DNA from 3 places in the Cohnella algarum genome. Region 2 is predicted to be linked to each of the others. Evidence: riboswitches for the same ligand, from Rfam matches in the RefSeq annotation. Region 2 holds a riboswitch; each other region holds the start of a gene.

Region 1 (5,012 bases), 630 kb from region 2:
GCCCGCTTCCTTGGCCTGCTGCGATACCGCCGCGCCGAGCTGGCCGATGTCGGCCTCCGTCGCCGGAATCGTGACGAGCGCGGGGATGAACTTGAAATCCCGAACCAAATATGTTTTGCCGGTTTCGGAGGAGACGAGCCAGTTCAGGAACGCTTTCGCTTCTTCCGGATGCTCGGACTTGCCGTTGACGATCCAGAAATTCGCCGGACCGGTGTAAATGCGCTCCTTGCCGCCGTCGTCGATCGGAATCGGCATCATGCCTAGGTTCAGTTGCGCCACCTTGTCGATGTCGCCTTGAATCCAGTTGCCCTGCTGAATCATCGCCGCCTTGCCGGACGCGAAATTGGCGACCTGCGTCGCGTAATCCGTCGTCAGCTTGTCCTTCTGGCTGTACTTGAACACGAGATCGACGTAGCGGATCCATTTTTCGAACACTTCGTTTCCTTTGAACGAAACCGAGCCGGCCGGACAAGCTGCGCGAGACGCTCGTAAACATGAACGAGGGACTGCAGCTCGTGCTAGGGAGCCGGTTCGACTTCGGCATCGGGCAAACGGCCGTTTTGCCGGAAGGAGCCGGGGCTTCCTACTGTTCCGCTCGCGCGGCGCTTCGGCAGCGAAACCTGTCTCGAGTTGCCGGGAGCCGGACCGGCGAGCGAACCGGGCGTTCCCGGGACGATGCCGGCCGAGGAGGAAGCCGCGGCTCCGTTTCCCGCCCCGTTCGACGCCGCCGGCTGCCTGTCCTTGCCGGCATGGGAGCGCCAGCTCGGCGATTGGCTGCTTTCTCTTTCTTCGACTTGCGGCGTCGAGCGGCCGAAAGAGAAAAACGCGATGCGCGAAATCGCCAAATACATCGAGTCGAATTATAACCGGGAGTTGACGCTGCAGGAGATCGCCGGCCATTTTTACATGAGCCGGGAATACATTTCGCGGAAATTCAAACAGGAGTTCGGGGAGAATCTGTCCGATTTTCTCGGGCGGGTCCGGATCGGCAAAGCGAAGCGGCTGCTGCTCAATCCCCGCTTGCGGATTGCCGAGGTCGCGAACATGGTCGGCTATGCCGACGAGAAATATTTCAGCAAAGTGTTCAAAAAGCTGGAAGGAATCTCGCCCGGCCAATACCGCAAAGGTTGACGGCGGGCGGGCGCGGTTCCCGCCCCGCCCGCGTCCGCCCGCCCGTCCGCGCGCGCCTGCCGGCCTTGGCCGCGCGGCTTCAGCCGAACCGGCCGATCCAATCGGACAGCGGCTGCTCGGCAAGCGAAGCGATTTTCAGATCGGCTTCGGAAAAGTCCATTCCTTCCGTCAGCGGGTTCGGCACGGCGATGCCGTACATGCCGGCGGCCTTCGCCGCCCTCAGCCCGTTGACGGAATCTTCGATCGCGACCGCTTCGTTTCCGCGGACGCCTAGCGATGCGAGCGCAAGCTTGTACAGCGCCGGGTCGGGCTTGACTTTTTCCACCTCGTCCGCCGTATGGATCGCATCGAAATAAGCGAGCAGCCCGTGCTCCCTCAGATGCGGTTCGACCGAGCGGCGGTAAGAGCTCGTCGCAAGACCGATGCGCAAATCCCGCCGCTTCGCTTCTTCCAGCGTCGCGATGACGCCCGGCCGAAGCTCGACTTCTTTGGACTTGGCGGCGAACCGTTCGTTGAACAGACGTTCAACGGCCGGGCGGTCGATCGGTCGGCCGCAAAGCCGCTCCAAATCCTCGTAAGGGTCGTAGGCGCCCCACGTGCCGATTCCCAGCGCCCAGCGTTCGAGCTCCAGCTTCTGGCCGTGGTCCGAGAAGATGTCGCAAAACGCGTCGTACGCCACCGACTCGGTATCCAATATCGTTCCGTCAAAATCGAACACGACTGCCTTGATCAATCGCTTCTCTTCCTTTCTTCTCCAGCATGGCTTGCGGCGGCGATGGCGGCCGGTTCAAATATCGACCGCGTACGAAAGCGCGAGCTCGTCTCCGGATTTTCCGCGAATGCCCCAATTGCCTCTGGGCATCTCGATGAGGACGATTTCCAGATCGTTCTCGGTAAGCCCGCACGCTCCCGCTCCTTCGTACAGCAGCCGGATCAGGTTTTTTTTCGCTTCCTCCGAACGACCTTCGAACATCATAATCTCTACAATCGTGTAATGCTCGGAACGGTCGGCGGGAAAAATGAAATCCGCCTTGTCCAACCCGATGAAGCGTTGAAATCTTTTTTGTTCGGGAATTCCCCACGCTTCCGTCAGACACATATGGATAATGTCCGACAGCGTTTCCCTTACCGCTCCAAGCCGTTCGCGAATACCGTATACTTTTACCTGAGCCATTGGCTGCTCACCTCTCTCTGTCTCCTTCTGAAACTCCGTATCCGCCTCTATCGTATCATGATTTCCCCGGCAAACAAAAGAAGCCGCCCCGAAAATCGAACGCATGTTCCGTAGGAATTTAGTCGATTTATGGCGAAACATTATCTTTATAGGTAAAAAGGGTGACAACTTGGTCCTTTCGACTGGTGCGTTCAAACCGAAAATCGCAAACCTTTTGAAAAAAAGGGGCGCAAAGCCCATGGGCCTAAGGATCCAGAATCTAAGGCAGCCGGGTTACCGAAATTGTCGATCATCAGAAAGGAAAACTCATGACTACGATGGAAAATCTCATTACGCAGCAAGATTTTTATCACCTTTTTCAGCCGGTGCTGCATCTTGCCGACCGGTCCGTGCTCGGTTATGAGGCGCTCATCCGTTGCGACGCCGTTCGCTCGCCGGACCTGCTTTTCAAAGCGGCCGCGGAGCAAAACAAGCTGTTCGAGCTGGATACGCTGTCCGTATACAGCGCTATCGCCGCTTTCTTTGCCGACAAGAAGCGGAAGGAGTCCGGCGAGTACCTGTTTCTTAACGTCTTTCCGTCCTCGCTCGCGGACGAGACGTTCCCGCATTTTATCGAAAAGGCTTTGCGGGATTATCTGGTTCTGGCAGACCGGATCGTATTCGAAATCAACGAGACGGTGACGGAAGCGGAGAGCTGGGATGACGCGAACTTTATCGGCAACTTGCGTTGGCTCCGCGAATCCGGATTTCTTGTCGCATTCGACGATGTGGGGGAAGGAGCGACGACGCTCAGGAAAATTATCGAAATCGCCCCCGACATGATCAAGCTGGACCGGTTTTTCGGCAGGGATCTGCAGGTCGACGCGGAAAAACGCAAAATGTTGAAGTTGTTTGCGGAATATTGCAAGGACAACACGCTGCTTATCTTGGAGGGGATTGAAGAAACGGAAGACCTGATGCAGGCGCAGCAGTTGGGCGTCGCGTTGGGACAGGGATTTCTGTTGTCCAAGCCGAAGCGGCTGGCGGACCTCTACTCAACGGGCGTCCCTTAAATCTTCGGAAAAGGGAGTCGTAGATATTGGAAGACCGAAAGAACTATTCGAGAAAAGCGATGCTGTCATTAAAAATTTCCGAGTTTGAAATGCCGCCCATGCAGGATTTGCTTATTATCGGCAGGCGCGCCCCGATCGGTCCGGAAGCCGTGCGCAGAATGGCCGAGGCGCTTAGCCCCGACCAGTTCTCCGTGGTCCGGACCGACCATCCGAAGATCGAGGCTGTCCTCATCCGCACCTCCCTTCTGCAAATGCTGGACGAGAGCGTACTGATGGACGTCATCGTTCAGGAAGCCGAGGGCTCATCAACGAAACGATGGTGCTTCGCTCGGAGCTGAAGGTGGAGGTATCCGTGCAACGGGAGGTCGACATCCGATGAAGGTCGGCGAAGTGATGACTCGCACGATTCATAGCGTGTCGTCCGGTCGAAGCGTGCTCCATGCCTCCGAACTGATGGAGAGGTTTCGCATCGGCTCCCTCCTCGTCGTCGATGCGGGAACGGTCACGGGCATCCTGACGTCGCGCGACGTGCGAACGACGCATCCGAACCGGATCGTTGCCGACGCGATGACTGCCGATCCGATCGGAACCGTCGAGGACGCCTTCGTTTGGGACGCTCTGAACTTGATGGCGGAGAACGGCATTGAGCGGCTGCTCGTCCGTTCGAAGGACGGATCCCCGTCCGGGATCGTCACCCGGGAGACGCTTGCTTCCCGGATTGCGGAGCTGACCGATCCGATGACCGGACTGTTCAGATCCGATTATCTCGAGGCGATTGCGTTGGATCTGATCGCGCGCGGCCAGCCGTTTCATTTTTTGTTCATCGATTTGAACGATTTCGGCGTCGTCAACAAGCGGTTCGGGCATCCGGTCGGGGATGACCTTATTTGCGGCTTCGCGGGGAAACTGAAATCCGTCTTCGGCGAAGAAGATTGTCTATGCCGGTATGCGGGAGACGAATTCGCGGTGCTTAGCAAACGTCCTCCTTCCTTCATTCGAGATGCCGTCGGGACGCTGGCGGACGGCTTCTCCGTCGGTCCGGCGCACGTATCGGCTTCGGTCGGATGGCTGGACGCCGGCGCGGAACCGGATCTCGGCAAGCTGACGTTTCGGGAACTCGTCCTGCGGGCCAGCCTGATGTCCACCGAGCGGAAGACGGGCAAAGTCTGATTTTCATTCGTCCGCTGCCGTCGCTTTTGTGCGCCGCTGTTTTGCAAAGCGCCCGCTCGCCTCTCTGTCGGCTTCTCTACTGGCTTCTCTGTCGGCTTCTCTGCTGGCTTCTCTGTCGGCTTCTCTGTTGTCCTTCCTTTGCTGACCGTCCGTTCCGATACTTCCCGCCCCGCGCTGCTTCCCCCCGCCTTTCAAGCCGGTTGCAATCGGCCGCGAACTTGTCTATGATGCAAGCATGACTTTTGCCCGAAAAGGAGAACGTTATGCTTGCCAAGCTTCTGGAAGTGCTCATTTGCCTGGCGCTCGGTTTTTTCACGGGAATCGGATTGAGCCCTGACGGCATGGATTTGCAGGAAAGCGGAACCCCTATTTTGCTGGGCTGCATCATGTGGCTGCTCATTTTTTCGCATGTAAAAAGCAGGAAATAAACGGGAGCGCCCCTTGCTCTTTCATCTAGTACAGAAGGGAAGATCGCGTATGCGTAC
Region 2 (5,012 bases):
GGCGGTCGGGTATCCGTTCAACGACATTACGCGCATCGTCGGACGCAAAATATACGAAGAAGCGGTCACCCGAGGTTCGGCGGACTATCTCGGCTACACGCTGAAGCCGGATTTTTTCGACGCGCTGATGAAGCATCAGCCGTTCCAGGAAACGCAGAAGTTCACCGGGGACGTGCTGCTCGTGCACGGAACGGGAGACGACGTCATACCGGTCGATTATACGTTTTTGATGGAAAAGACGTTTTGGCTTCGGGGAGAAGGACGCTGCGACAAAGTCGTCATTTTTCAGGCGGATCACACCTATTCGAGCGGCGAGCATAAAAAAGAGCTGATCCGCGCCACCTCGGATTGGCTCGGCGGCTACGACCAGCGGCAGCAGGAGTGGCACCATTGGAGCATATAGGCCGAACGAAGCCTTCGAGTCCGCGCGGCAGCGGTTGAGGGCTTTCTTGCCCTCTCCGCGTGGCTTAAAGCCGATTCCAGTTGGGTCAAATTTACTCATCTCACCCCACCGCCGCGCACGCCGTCGTCCCAGTTGAGTCGTGGCGACCCATCTAGGCCCGCCGTCCGCGTACAGCCGCTTCCGGTTGGGTCAAATTTACTCATCTCACCCCACCGCCGCGCGCTGACGATCAAGCAGACGTTTTCCCCATACCGGCGTATTTTTATCGAAAATTGATGCTTAAGCCACTGGTCTTTTGTCGGACCGGGCCGATCTGACATGTCGTTTAGTACAGTTTTTGTACAGATCCTCCTGCTACTCTGTTATGGTGCTGTTCGTTAGCAACATGTGCGGAGAAAAAGATAGATGGACGAAATCAATGAATCGGGAGGCAGCTGTGAAAAGATTTTTGAAAACGATGGTCAATTTGCGCTTGTTGGCCGTGTTGCTTGTCGTTGCCTATGGAGCTTTCTCGGACGTGGGGGCGGCATCGGCCGCTTCGGCACCGCCGCTCGGCGCGGCCTCTGAGTCGGCCAAGCCGGACGTCATTCCGGAGCTGCCGGAAGCGGCGTTGTATGTCGCCGACTCGGACAAAACGGGCGAAGTGGTCGAGATCGCCGAGGAGGAAGTGCCGCTCGGAACCGTCGAAACGAAGGCCAAGCCGGACGTCATTCCGGAGCTGCCGGAAGCGGCGTCGTATGTCGCCGGCTCGGACGAAACGGGCGAAGTGATCGAGATCGCCGAGGAGGAAGTGCCGCTCGGAACCGTCGAAACGGAGGCGAAGCCGGACGTCATTCCGGAGCTGCCGGAAGCGGCGTCTTATGTCGCCGGCTCGGACGAAACGGGCGAAGTGATCGAGGTGGCCGAGGAGGAAGTACCGCTTGGAACCGTCGAAATGGCGGCGAAGCCGGACGTCATTCCGGAACTGCCGGAAGCGGCGTCGTATGTCGCCGGCTCGGACGAAACGGGCGAAGTGATCGAGGTGGCCGAGGAGGAAGTGCCGCTCGGAACCGTCGATCACGGCGTTGATGCCGCGAAGACGATCGAAGAGGACGAGGCGCCGCTTGGCACGCTGCCGCAGACCGGCGAGTCCGGTCCGCTTCCGTTTTACCTGTTCGGATCGGCGCTTGCCGTTTTCGGCGTTTGCCTGCTGCGCAAAAAACGCGTAAACTGACCGTATGAACGCGGGCCTGTCCGGCCTGAATGCGTCGCTGCATTCACGCTTCTCCACGGCCCAGGAGGGATAACGACATGAAAAAGCTGTACTTGCTTTTCATCCTGGCGGGCGTTTTTCTGATCTGCTACCCGCATCTGAACGAGTGGGTTCAGGACCGGAAGCAGGCGCAGTTGCTGGCTGCCGCGGAGCGGGAGCTGGCCGAAGCCGACGATCGGCTGTCGTCTTCCGTATCTACGCTAAAGAACGGCTTGGCGAAAGTGAACGCGCTATTGGAACAAAGCGCGCAGGAAGAAGAACCGGAGGAGCCCGACCCGTTTGCCGCGTACGCGGAGGACGAACGGCCGCTCGCCATCCTGACGATCGACAAAATCGACGTCAAGCTGCCGGTGCTCGAAGGGGCCACCAAGCAGAACATGAAGCACGCCGCGGCGCACATGACAGAGACGGCCGCGCTGGGAGAGGTCGGCAATGCCGCCGTCGCCGCGCATAGAGCCAGAACGAAGGGCCGCTTGTTCAACCGGCTCGACGAAGTGGAAATCGGCGACAAGATCGACGTCAAGACAAGCGAGGGCAGCTACAGCTACACGGTTTACGAAATCAAAATCGTGGAGCCGACGGAGCTTTCCGTGCTGGAGCCGAACGGAACGGACCGCATTTTGACGCTCATTACGTGCGATCCGCTCGTCAACCCCACGCATCGTCTGATCGTTCACGCCAAAATAACCGATTCCGCCGCGACGGCGGATTAAAAACTGCTTTTCTATTTCGACAAATAATGGTATAATTTTTATGTAAAAGCTTATCACGATAACGGCAAACCTGTCGAAAGGCAGGGACGCAAAGCTACAGGGCCTTCCTCCGAGCGAGATGGCAGCCAGTTGCCGAACGACATGGCTTTTTTTGTTTTTTCGAAGCCTCTGAAAACTTTACCGATAATGGCATACCTGTCGAAAGGCAGGGACGCAAAGCCATAGGGCCTTCCTCCTAGCGAGATGGCAGCCTGGCCGCCGAAGGGAGTTTTACGAATGCGCAAGCTCGCGTTCGCGACCGCCGCGATCGTTATATTGTTTACCATGTTGTTTGGCGCCGCAGCCTACGCCGCCAACGAAACCGGCGCGGAATGGCTGGACACGACAAAGCTGGATACCGGGGCGGTCGGCGTGCGCTATGCAGTCAAAGCCGACGTCAAAACGAAGGCCATGATCGTCAAGGACACCGGAAAATATACCTATACGCTCAGAGCGGACAAGCCTGTCGAATGGTTCCCTCTGCAGTTGGGCAACGGCGACTACACGGTGACGATTCTGGAAAACGTCAGCGGCAATCAGTACAAAGTCGTGGACAAGGCAACGCTGACGCTCGCTTTGCAGGACGGCACGGCCGTTTATTTGAACCAGGTACAGAACATCGATTGGACGCCGAACAGCATCGCCGTTCAAAAGGCGAAGGAACTGACGCAGAACAAAAAGACGGACGCCGAAAAGGTGGCCGCCGTTTACCGATACGTAATCGACAACGTCAAGTACGACAAAGAGCTCGCGGCCGCAGCCACGCCGGATTACCTGCCGCAAATCGACCGCACGTTCGCCAGCAACAAGGATATCTGCTACGGCTACGCCGCCTTGACGGCCGGCATGCTGCGCGCGCTCGATATCCCGACGAAGCTGGTGACGGGCAAAACGACGTACGTAACCGAGTACCATGCCTGGAATCAAGTGTTTCTGGACGGCCAATGGGTGACGATCGATACGACGGTCGACGCCGGACTCAAAGCCGGCAAGCAAGATTTCCAAATGATCAAGGATGCCGCTCTCTATACGACGGACAAGGTGTACTAAAGCCTTGGAATTTGCAAAAAAAGCCCAGGAAGCTCCGAGCCGCAGCGCGGTTTTCGGGGCTTTTTTTCAGATCGAAATCGAGCGTTCAGTTTCTGTACAGTTCAAACGGCTATACTTGAATGAGCGATATTCGGGGCCGGCAATGGGTCGTTCGTCCCGAAATTTCAGGCAACGAAACGAAAGAGGTAAGGATATGTTTGCTTTTGGAGGAAATTCAATCGTAACGGTAATGATCGTCTACGCGCTCGCAGCCGTGAATTTATATGCCTGCCTGAGCTTCGCGGGCAAGATCGGGCTTTCGAAAGGGGAAAAAGGGCGGCTCGCCGCGGTTCAGGCGGCGGTGACCGTCGTTTTCGGCATCGGGACGGATTTTTTCTCGGAAATGATCGACGTTTCCCGGACGTTTCCGTTTCTTTTCGCTTTAACTTCGGTTCTGGTGGCGCTGATCGCCGTCGTCACGGCCGTGCTGATGGCCAGCTGGATCATGGACGAAAAAAGCCTGAACCTGCGCCAATGCATGGCGGGGACGACGCTGCTGGCCGCAGGGTTGTCGTCGATGCATTACAACGGCTTGGCCGCCCCTTGGCTTATGGAGGTCTACGATCCCAATCTCATCGCGATCGTCGCGATTACGGCCGTCGTCGCCATCGCAGGGGTCAGCTGCATTTTTCCCAGGCTTGCCAAAGGGGCGATCGCCGCAGCCATTTTAGGTTATATGATGGTGCCCGCCGCGCTGAACGTCAGCCATTTCATGGCGGCATTGGTTCTGGTGTGGCTGCTTTCGCTGCTGGGCATGTACGTGCTGCAAAGAACGCGAGATTCGAAAACGGCAGACGCCGGAGAAAATGCCTATAAATCGTTGTACGAGAACAGCCGGGACGGAATCGTTCTGATCGACAGCCAGTATAAAATCGTCGGATTGAACGCTTCGGCCGCTTCCATCACGGGCATGGAAAGCCGGCAATTGCGAGGCAAGCCGCTTTCCTCCGTGCTTGACCGCGTGCCGCCGGAAGTCCGGCGGAAAACGAAAAAGCTGTTTTTGCTTTCGTTGCGCGCTCCCGAACAGCGTCCTTGCGAGATGCCGTTTCTCGACGCCAAAGGACAGCGGCGCGAGCTTCAGGTGACGCGAATTCCCGTTCGGGTCGAACTGGACGGGGAGGAGGTGCGAAGCTTTATCGTCATCAAGGATATTACGAGCGAAAAACGGGCGGTCGAGCAGATTCGTTACCTGGCCTATCACGACGAGCTGACGAAGCTGCCGAACCGGAGAATGTTCAACAAAACGTTGGAAGAGGAAATTCGATCGAGCCGGGAAACGGGCAAGCCGTTCGGCGTCATGATCGTCGATATGGACGGGTTCAAAAAAATAAACGACGCGTTCGGCCATACGCAAGGCGATCTTTTTCTGAGACAGGCGACGGAACGGATCCAGGGCTGCCTGAGCGGAAGCCAGGCCATGCTCGCCCGCATAGGCGGGGACGAATTCGCCGTAATCTGCCGGGGAGAGCGGCTGGGGGAGGAAATGGCGGACCTGGCCGACCGGATCGTCCAGGCT
Region 3 (5,012 bases), 520 kb from region 2:
GTTGATGATGAAGTAGACGACCGGCAGCCGATACTCCTTGGCGGTAAAAATCTCCATGCCGTTCATGAAGAAGCAGCCGTCTCCCGCCAGCGCCGCCACCGGACGGCCCGGTTCGGCAGCGGCGAGTCCCGCCGCGCCGGCGATCGCCGACCCCATGGCTCCGTAATCCAGATTGATTTCGAAATCGCCGCCCGACGGAATTTCCAAATACTTCAGCACGAAATTCGTAAATTCTCCGATATCGCACGCGTAGCGCGTATTGGCCGGCATATAGCGGGGCAGCGCCTCGAGAAAAAGGCGGAGCGAAAGTCCGGTGTGATTTTGCGCGTACGGCTCGTTGACCGGCTCCGGCTTGCGATAAGGCGCCCGAGCGCCGCGGCAGTTGCCGATGAAGTAGGGCAGCACCTCCTTTAAATCCCCGCGAATCGCCGCATCGGTTTTGAACACCTTGCCGAGCTCCCTCGGGTCGCGGTCGACGTGGATCACCGTTCTTCCGGCCACGAGCGCCTCGTTGAAGTTGCAGGTGGAGGCTTCCCCGAGACTTGTCCCCAAAATAAGCACGCAGGAAGGGGAAGAAGAATTCACGTGCGCGAACGCCGCATCCGTGCTGGAAAAACCGTAATTGCCCAGGTTCAGCGGGAAATCCGCGGGCACGACTCCTTTGCCGGCGGGCGTCGTGATGATCGGCCATTGCAAGCGCTCGCTGAGCCGCATGATTTCCTCGCCGAAGCCCCGGCCCCCGCGGCCGACCATGATGAGGCCTTCCGCGGAACGGCCGATCAGCCCGGCCGCCCGTTCCAGATCGGCCGGATCGGGCCTTACCGCCTGCAGCTCGGCAAGATCGGCGGGCTCCGGCAGCGGCCATTCGGCCTCCGCCCGCTGCACGTCGATCGGGACAGAGAGATAAACCGGCCCGCACGGCGGCGTGAGCGCAATGCGAACCGCCTTGTCAAGCTCGGCGAGCACGTCGGCTTCGTTCAGCACGGTCGCGCTGTACTTCGTGACCGCTTGGACCATATGCTCGCCGTCCAGCTCCTGGATGGCTCCCTTGCCCATCTGCCAGCGGTTGATATAGCCCGCGACAATCAGCATCGGGGCCTTGGCTCGGCTCGCGTCGGCGATTCCGTTCATCATGTTGCTCACGCCGACCGCGCCGGCGCCCGCGCATACCGCAAGCTTGCCGGTAACGCTCGCGTAACGGGCCGCCATATAAGCGGCTCCGGCTTCGTTTTTGGTGATGATCGGCGCGATGCCGACATCGATCAGGGAGTCGTACAGCGGTCCGATAATTCCCGCCGGGATGCCGAACAGATACTCGACTTGGCTTGCTTTCAGATAGCGAAGTATGGCTTCCGCGATTTTCATCTGAGCCCACTCTCCTCCGTTAAGCTTGAAATATCTCTCTGTATCCTTCTACCAGCCGCTGCGCCTGACCGATCTCTTCTCCCGTGAATTCATGCAGCTCTCCGATGGACGCGACCAGGACGATGCTTTTGACGACCGCTTCCTCCGTTACCGGCAAAATCAAAATGCTGTCGATGCCGAATAGGAAAAACTCCGACGCCGACCGCGGATCGTTCTTGACATCCTGCACGGCAATCGGCCGGGGATCGCGGACGAGATCGGAAAGCAGCCGGTCGCGCTCGACGTAGACCGGGCTTTCCGCATGTACGCTTTTCCACTTTTCGACGCCGAGCTTGTCGGTTTTCGTCTTGAGGACGGGATGCAGGCGGCCTCCTTCGATCCGGTGGCAGGCGATGTCCCGCACGCCGGTCAATCGCTCGAGCTCTTCGAACAGCTCGCCAAGCCGCTCCAAATCCATTGCTTTTTCCCTCCTTCGTCTCGTCAATCCGCGAGCGAATCCAGCTCCTGCCGCAGCCGCTGGGCCTGCTCCTGCATTTGCCGCGCGGATTGAAGCGACTCTTCCATCGCGGCGAGCTGCTCGTCGGAGCAAACCGCGATCTCCTTCGTTCCCGCAAGCGACACTTCGGTAATCGACACCGTCTCGCGCACCGAGCTCAGGATCTGTTCCGCGCTGGCGCTGATTTCCTCCGTCACGCCCGACACTTCCTGCACCTTGAAGGACACGTTTTCCGTCAATGACGCGATTTCGCGGAACGATTGCCCCGCGACGCCCGCGAGCTCCGAACCGGACCGGACCTCGTCCAGCACCCGGCTCATCGCTTCCCGCGTCTCCCGCGAGCCGGCGCGGATATGCTCGACCGTCCTGGCGATCTCCTTGGTCGAGCTCGAAGACTGGTCCGCGAGCTTGCGGACCTCGTCCGCCACGACCGCGAAGCCGCGCCCGAATTCGCCCGCGCGCGCCGCCTCGATCGCCGCGTTCAGCGACAGGAGGTTGATCCTGGAGGCAATCTCGCCCATGATCGCCGTCACCCGGTCGATTTCCAGGGTGCGCCTGTCCATCTGCTCGACCGCCGCCGAGGAGGCCAGCGCCGCTTCGGTAATGTTCTGCATCTGCGCGACGGTCCGCTCGATCAGCTCCATGCCGCCGCTCGCCTTCTGCGCGACTTCGGACATCTCGTTCGCCAGTCCCTGCGACGATTCCGCGATGTGCTCCATCCCTTTGCTGACTTCTTCCAGCATGAACATGTTGCCCCGGGAGCTTTCGGCAATCGTTTCGCTGCCGCCGGCGATCTGCCGGATCGACTCCGAAATGCCGACGACCATGTCCGTGCAAAACTCCGTGTTGCTCGCCAGCGATTGCGAAGCCGCCGCCACTTCGTTCGTCAGCCCGCCGATGCGGGCCAGCACTTCGCGCAGCTGCCCGTTCTCCAAGGGCATTGATTCCGACGTTGCGAGAGCCGCGCTTTCGCCCTGCACCCCTGCGGTTAACGCTGCGGAAGCGCCGAAGACGCCGGCGCGGGCCGCCTTGCGAATGGCCGCATACGCGCAGAAGCTGCCCAGCAGCAAAAATAAAACGGCGAATCCGACGCTCAGCCAGGCGACCCTGGTTTTCAAGTCTTTTATGTAGGTTGCGTCCATTTCGATTCGCATGACCGACGCGGCCGTAAAATAGATCGCGAGGCCGAACGCGACGGAGAAAACCGCGATAAAGCCCGTCGCGGCCAGCGCCCATTTTCCGACCGTGCCCTTTTTCCAATGCCCAACGTTCAAGCGTTTCTCCTCCAGCAATCCGTTTTCGGCGTTCCTGCCGTTCCCGCCCGGAGGGCAGCGCCGAGTCCTTGTCTTCCGGGCGTTGGTCTCGTCTTCCCCGAACCACCTTCTTTCCGCGGCTGCGCGTTTTGCAGGAGTCGTCTTCTTCAGGGAAAAACAAAAAGGACTTTCTACTAAAAGAAAGCCCTGCCGCCCTCATGAAGACACAAAAGATCCATAAGTTGGCAGCCCGGCGATCATAGCAGAACCTTAGACCCGTAGCTTTGCGTCCCTGCCTTTCGACAGGTTTGCCGTTCACTTCTTCACTTTATGATTTCTTTAACTTCCTGTATGTATAGTTATCGGAATAATGCGAGTAAATTTGATAGAAATTTAGATTTATTTACAAAATTTTTTTCAAAATCTTCTACCGTACCGTTTATCCTATTATTGTAAGCGTAATCAAGCCTTGCCGGTCAACGTACCGATAGTTTCCGCCCCCGGTTCGTTCCTCCCTCGTTTTCATTCGCTCCCGGTCGCGCGTCACCGTCCGTCTCCTAAACGCAACAACCGGACGCGCCAGTCGGGCGGGCCCGGATGTTGGGGATGCGGTCGAAACGAAGAACTAACCTTTACTTGGTTACGGTCACGACAATCGTTTCGCCGGACGTCGTCCCGGCGGCGTTGATCAATTCGCCACGGTACTCGTAAGTTCCCGGCGCCCTGCCTTCAAGGCTCGTTACGGCGCTTTGCGCGCCCGGCGTCGAGGCGTTCAGAACCTGCGTATCGACCAGCGTGCCGTTTTCATACAGCCGGTATTCGCCGGCGTTCGTTCCCCACCACATGTTCATCGTCACCTTGTAGTTGCCGTCCCCGTCCCAGTTGTCTTGGGACAGCACCGGCTTGCCCGGATTGGCGTCGGTAACGGTCACGACATGTTCTCCGCACGTTGCCGTTCCGAAAACATTGATCAGTTCGCATGTGTACGCATACGTGCCGTTCGGCTTGCCGGCAATGTCAACGGCCGCTTTTTGCGCCGAGGGCGAAGCGTCCGCCAAGCTTTGCTCGCTGATCAGGACTCCGTTCTCGTACAGTTTGAAGACCGAGCCGTTGTTGCCCCACCACATATTCATCGTCACGGTGTAGCTGCCGTCCTTAAGACCGGTGTCGTGGCCGTTGTTGTCGGATAATACGGGCTTGCCCGGCGCTCCCGTCGCGAGCGGTTCGAAAACCGTCAACGTTACCGCATTGGAGACGACGGTTTGCCCGTTATAGACAACGTGAGCCGTTACCGACGCGCTTCCCGCCTGAACGCCGGTAATTTGTCCTTCCGGACTCACTTCGACCGCCGGTCCGTCGCTGACGTACGTGACAGACGCGGCGCTCAGATCCGCCGGCGTTCCGTCCGTCAACAACCCGGCGATCGACGTCTCGGCGGTGCCGCCGACCGGCAGCAGCGTCGGCGACGCCTCCAGCGTCACCTGGCCGAGCGGCGCCTGCGCCAGCGCGAAATCCTCAAGGCCGCGAGGCTTCAGCTGGTAAAGGCCCCGGAAGATGGCGGATACGCCCTTCACCGTGACGACTTGCCCTTCCTCGTAAGGAAATTCGCTCAGGCTGAGTCCGGTCCGGACATCCACCCGGACGTGGTTGCTGACCTCGCCTTTCACCGCATCGAACTCGAACGAGCCGGACGGGCTGGCGGTAATGATGTTGCGGATTTCGACGTTTTGCAGTTCGACCAGCTGCCCCTGGTTCGAATCGTCGATGCGGTCGACCGGAACGGCTTCGGGCAGCGGAGCGGTCCCCGTTTTTTCGATGGAAACCGGGGTCGTCAGCTCGAGCTCCGTATTGTACAGCACGAGCGGCGCCGTAATTTTGATCTTGTCGCCTTGATGAAA

Evidence for each region. Region 2 has a riboswitch for cyclic di-GMP ahead of JW799_RS12910 (transglutaminase-like domain-containing protein). Riboswitches for the same ligand answer to the same signal wherever they lie in the genome.
Region 1: another riboswitch for cyclic di-GMP. It lies ahead of JW799_RS15315 (EAL domain-containing protein); the one in region 2 lies ahead of JW799_RS12910 (transglutaminase-like domain-containing protein).
Region 3: another riboswitch for cyclic di-GMP. It lies ahead of JW799_RS14840 (methyl-accepting chemotaxis protein); the one in region 2 lies ahead of JW799_RS12910 (transglutaminase-like domain-containing protein).

Annotation. Positions count from the first base shown of each region.
Region 1 is NZ_JAFHKM010000002.1:3,452,291-3,457,302, reverse strand. Features, by position in the region: gene JW799_RS30165 (extracellular solute-binding protein) at 1-435, opposite strand, end outside; gene JW799_RS15330 (helix-turn-helix transcriptional regulator) at 676-1,131, shown strand; gene JW799_RS15325 (HAD family hydrolase) at 1,211-1,864, opposite strand; gene JW799_RS15320 (tautomerase family protein) at 1,919-2,305, opposite strand; cyclic di-GMP riboswitch class I at 2,500-2,586, shown strand; gene JW799_RS15315 (EAL domain-containing protein) at 2,614-3,357, shown strand; gene JW799_RS15310 (hypothetical protein) at 3,384-3,695, shown strand; gene JW799_RS15305 (GGDEF domain-containing protein) at 3,733-4,527, shown strand; gene JW799_RS15300 (hypothetical protein) at 4,791-4,955, shown strand; gene JW799_RS15295 (D-2-hydroxyacid dehydrogenase) at 5,005-5,012, shown strand, end outside.
Region 2 is NZ_JAFHKM010000002.1:2,825,032-2,830,043, forward strand. Features, by position in the region: gene JW799_RS12895 (alpha/beta hydrolase) at 1-403, shown strand, start outside; gene JW799_RS29625 (LPXTG cell wall anchor domain-containing protein) at 840-1,616, shown strand; gene JW799_RS12905 (class D sortase) at 1,694-2,368, shown strand; cyclic di-GMP riboswitch class I at 2,422-2,505, shown strand; cyclic di-GMP riboswitch class I at 2,547-2,631, shown strand; gene JW799_RS12910 (transglutaminase-like domain-containing protein) at 2,645-3,457, shown strand; gene JW799_RS12915 (diguanylate cyclase domain-containing protein) at 3,651-5,012, shown strand, end outside.
Region 3 is NZ_JAFHKM010000002.1:3,341,233-3,346,244, reverse strand. Features, by position in the region: gene JW799_RS14850 (thiamine pyrophosphate-binding protein) at 1-1,365, opposite strand, end outside; gene JW799_RS14845 (GAF domain-containing protein) at 1,385-1,822, opposite strand; gene JW799_RS14840 (methyl-accepting chemotaxis protein) at 1,846-3,135, opposite strand; cyclic di-GMP riboswitch class I at 3,356-3,437, opposite strand; gene JW799_RS14835 (endonuclease) at 3,747-5,012, opposite strand, start outside.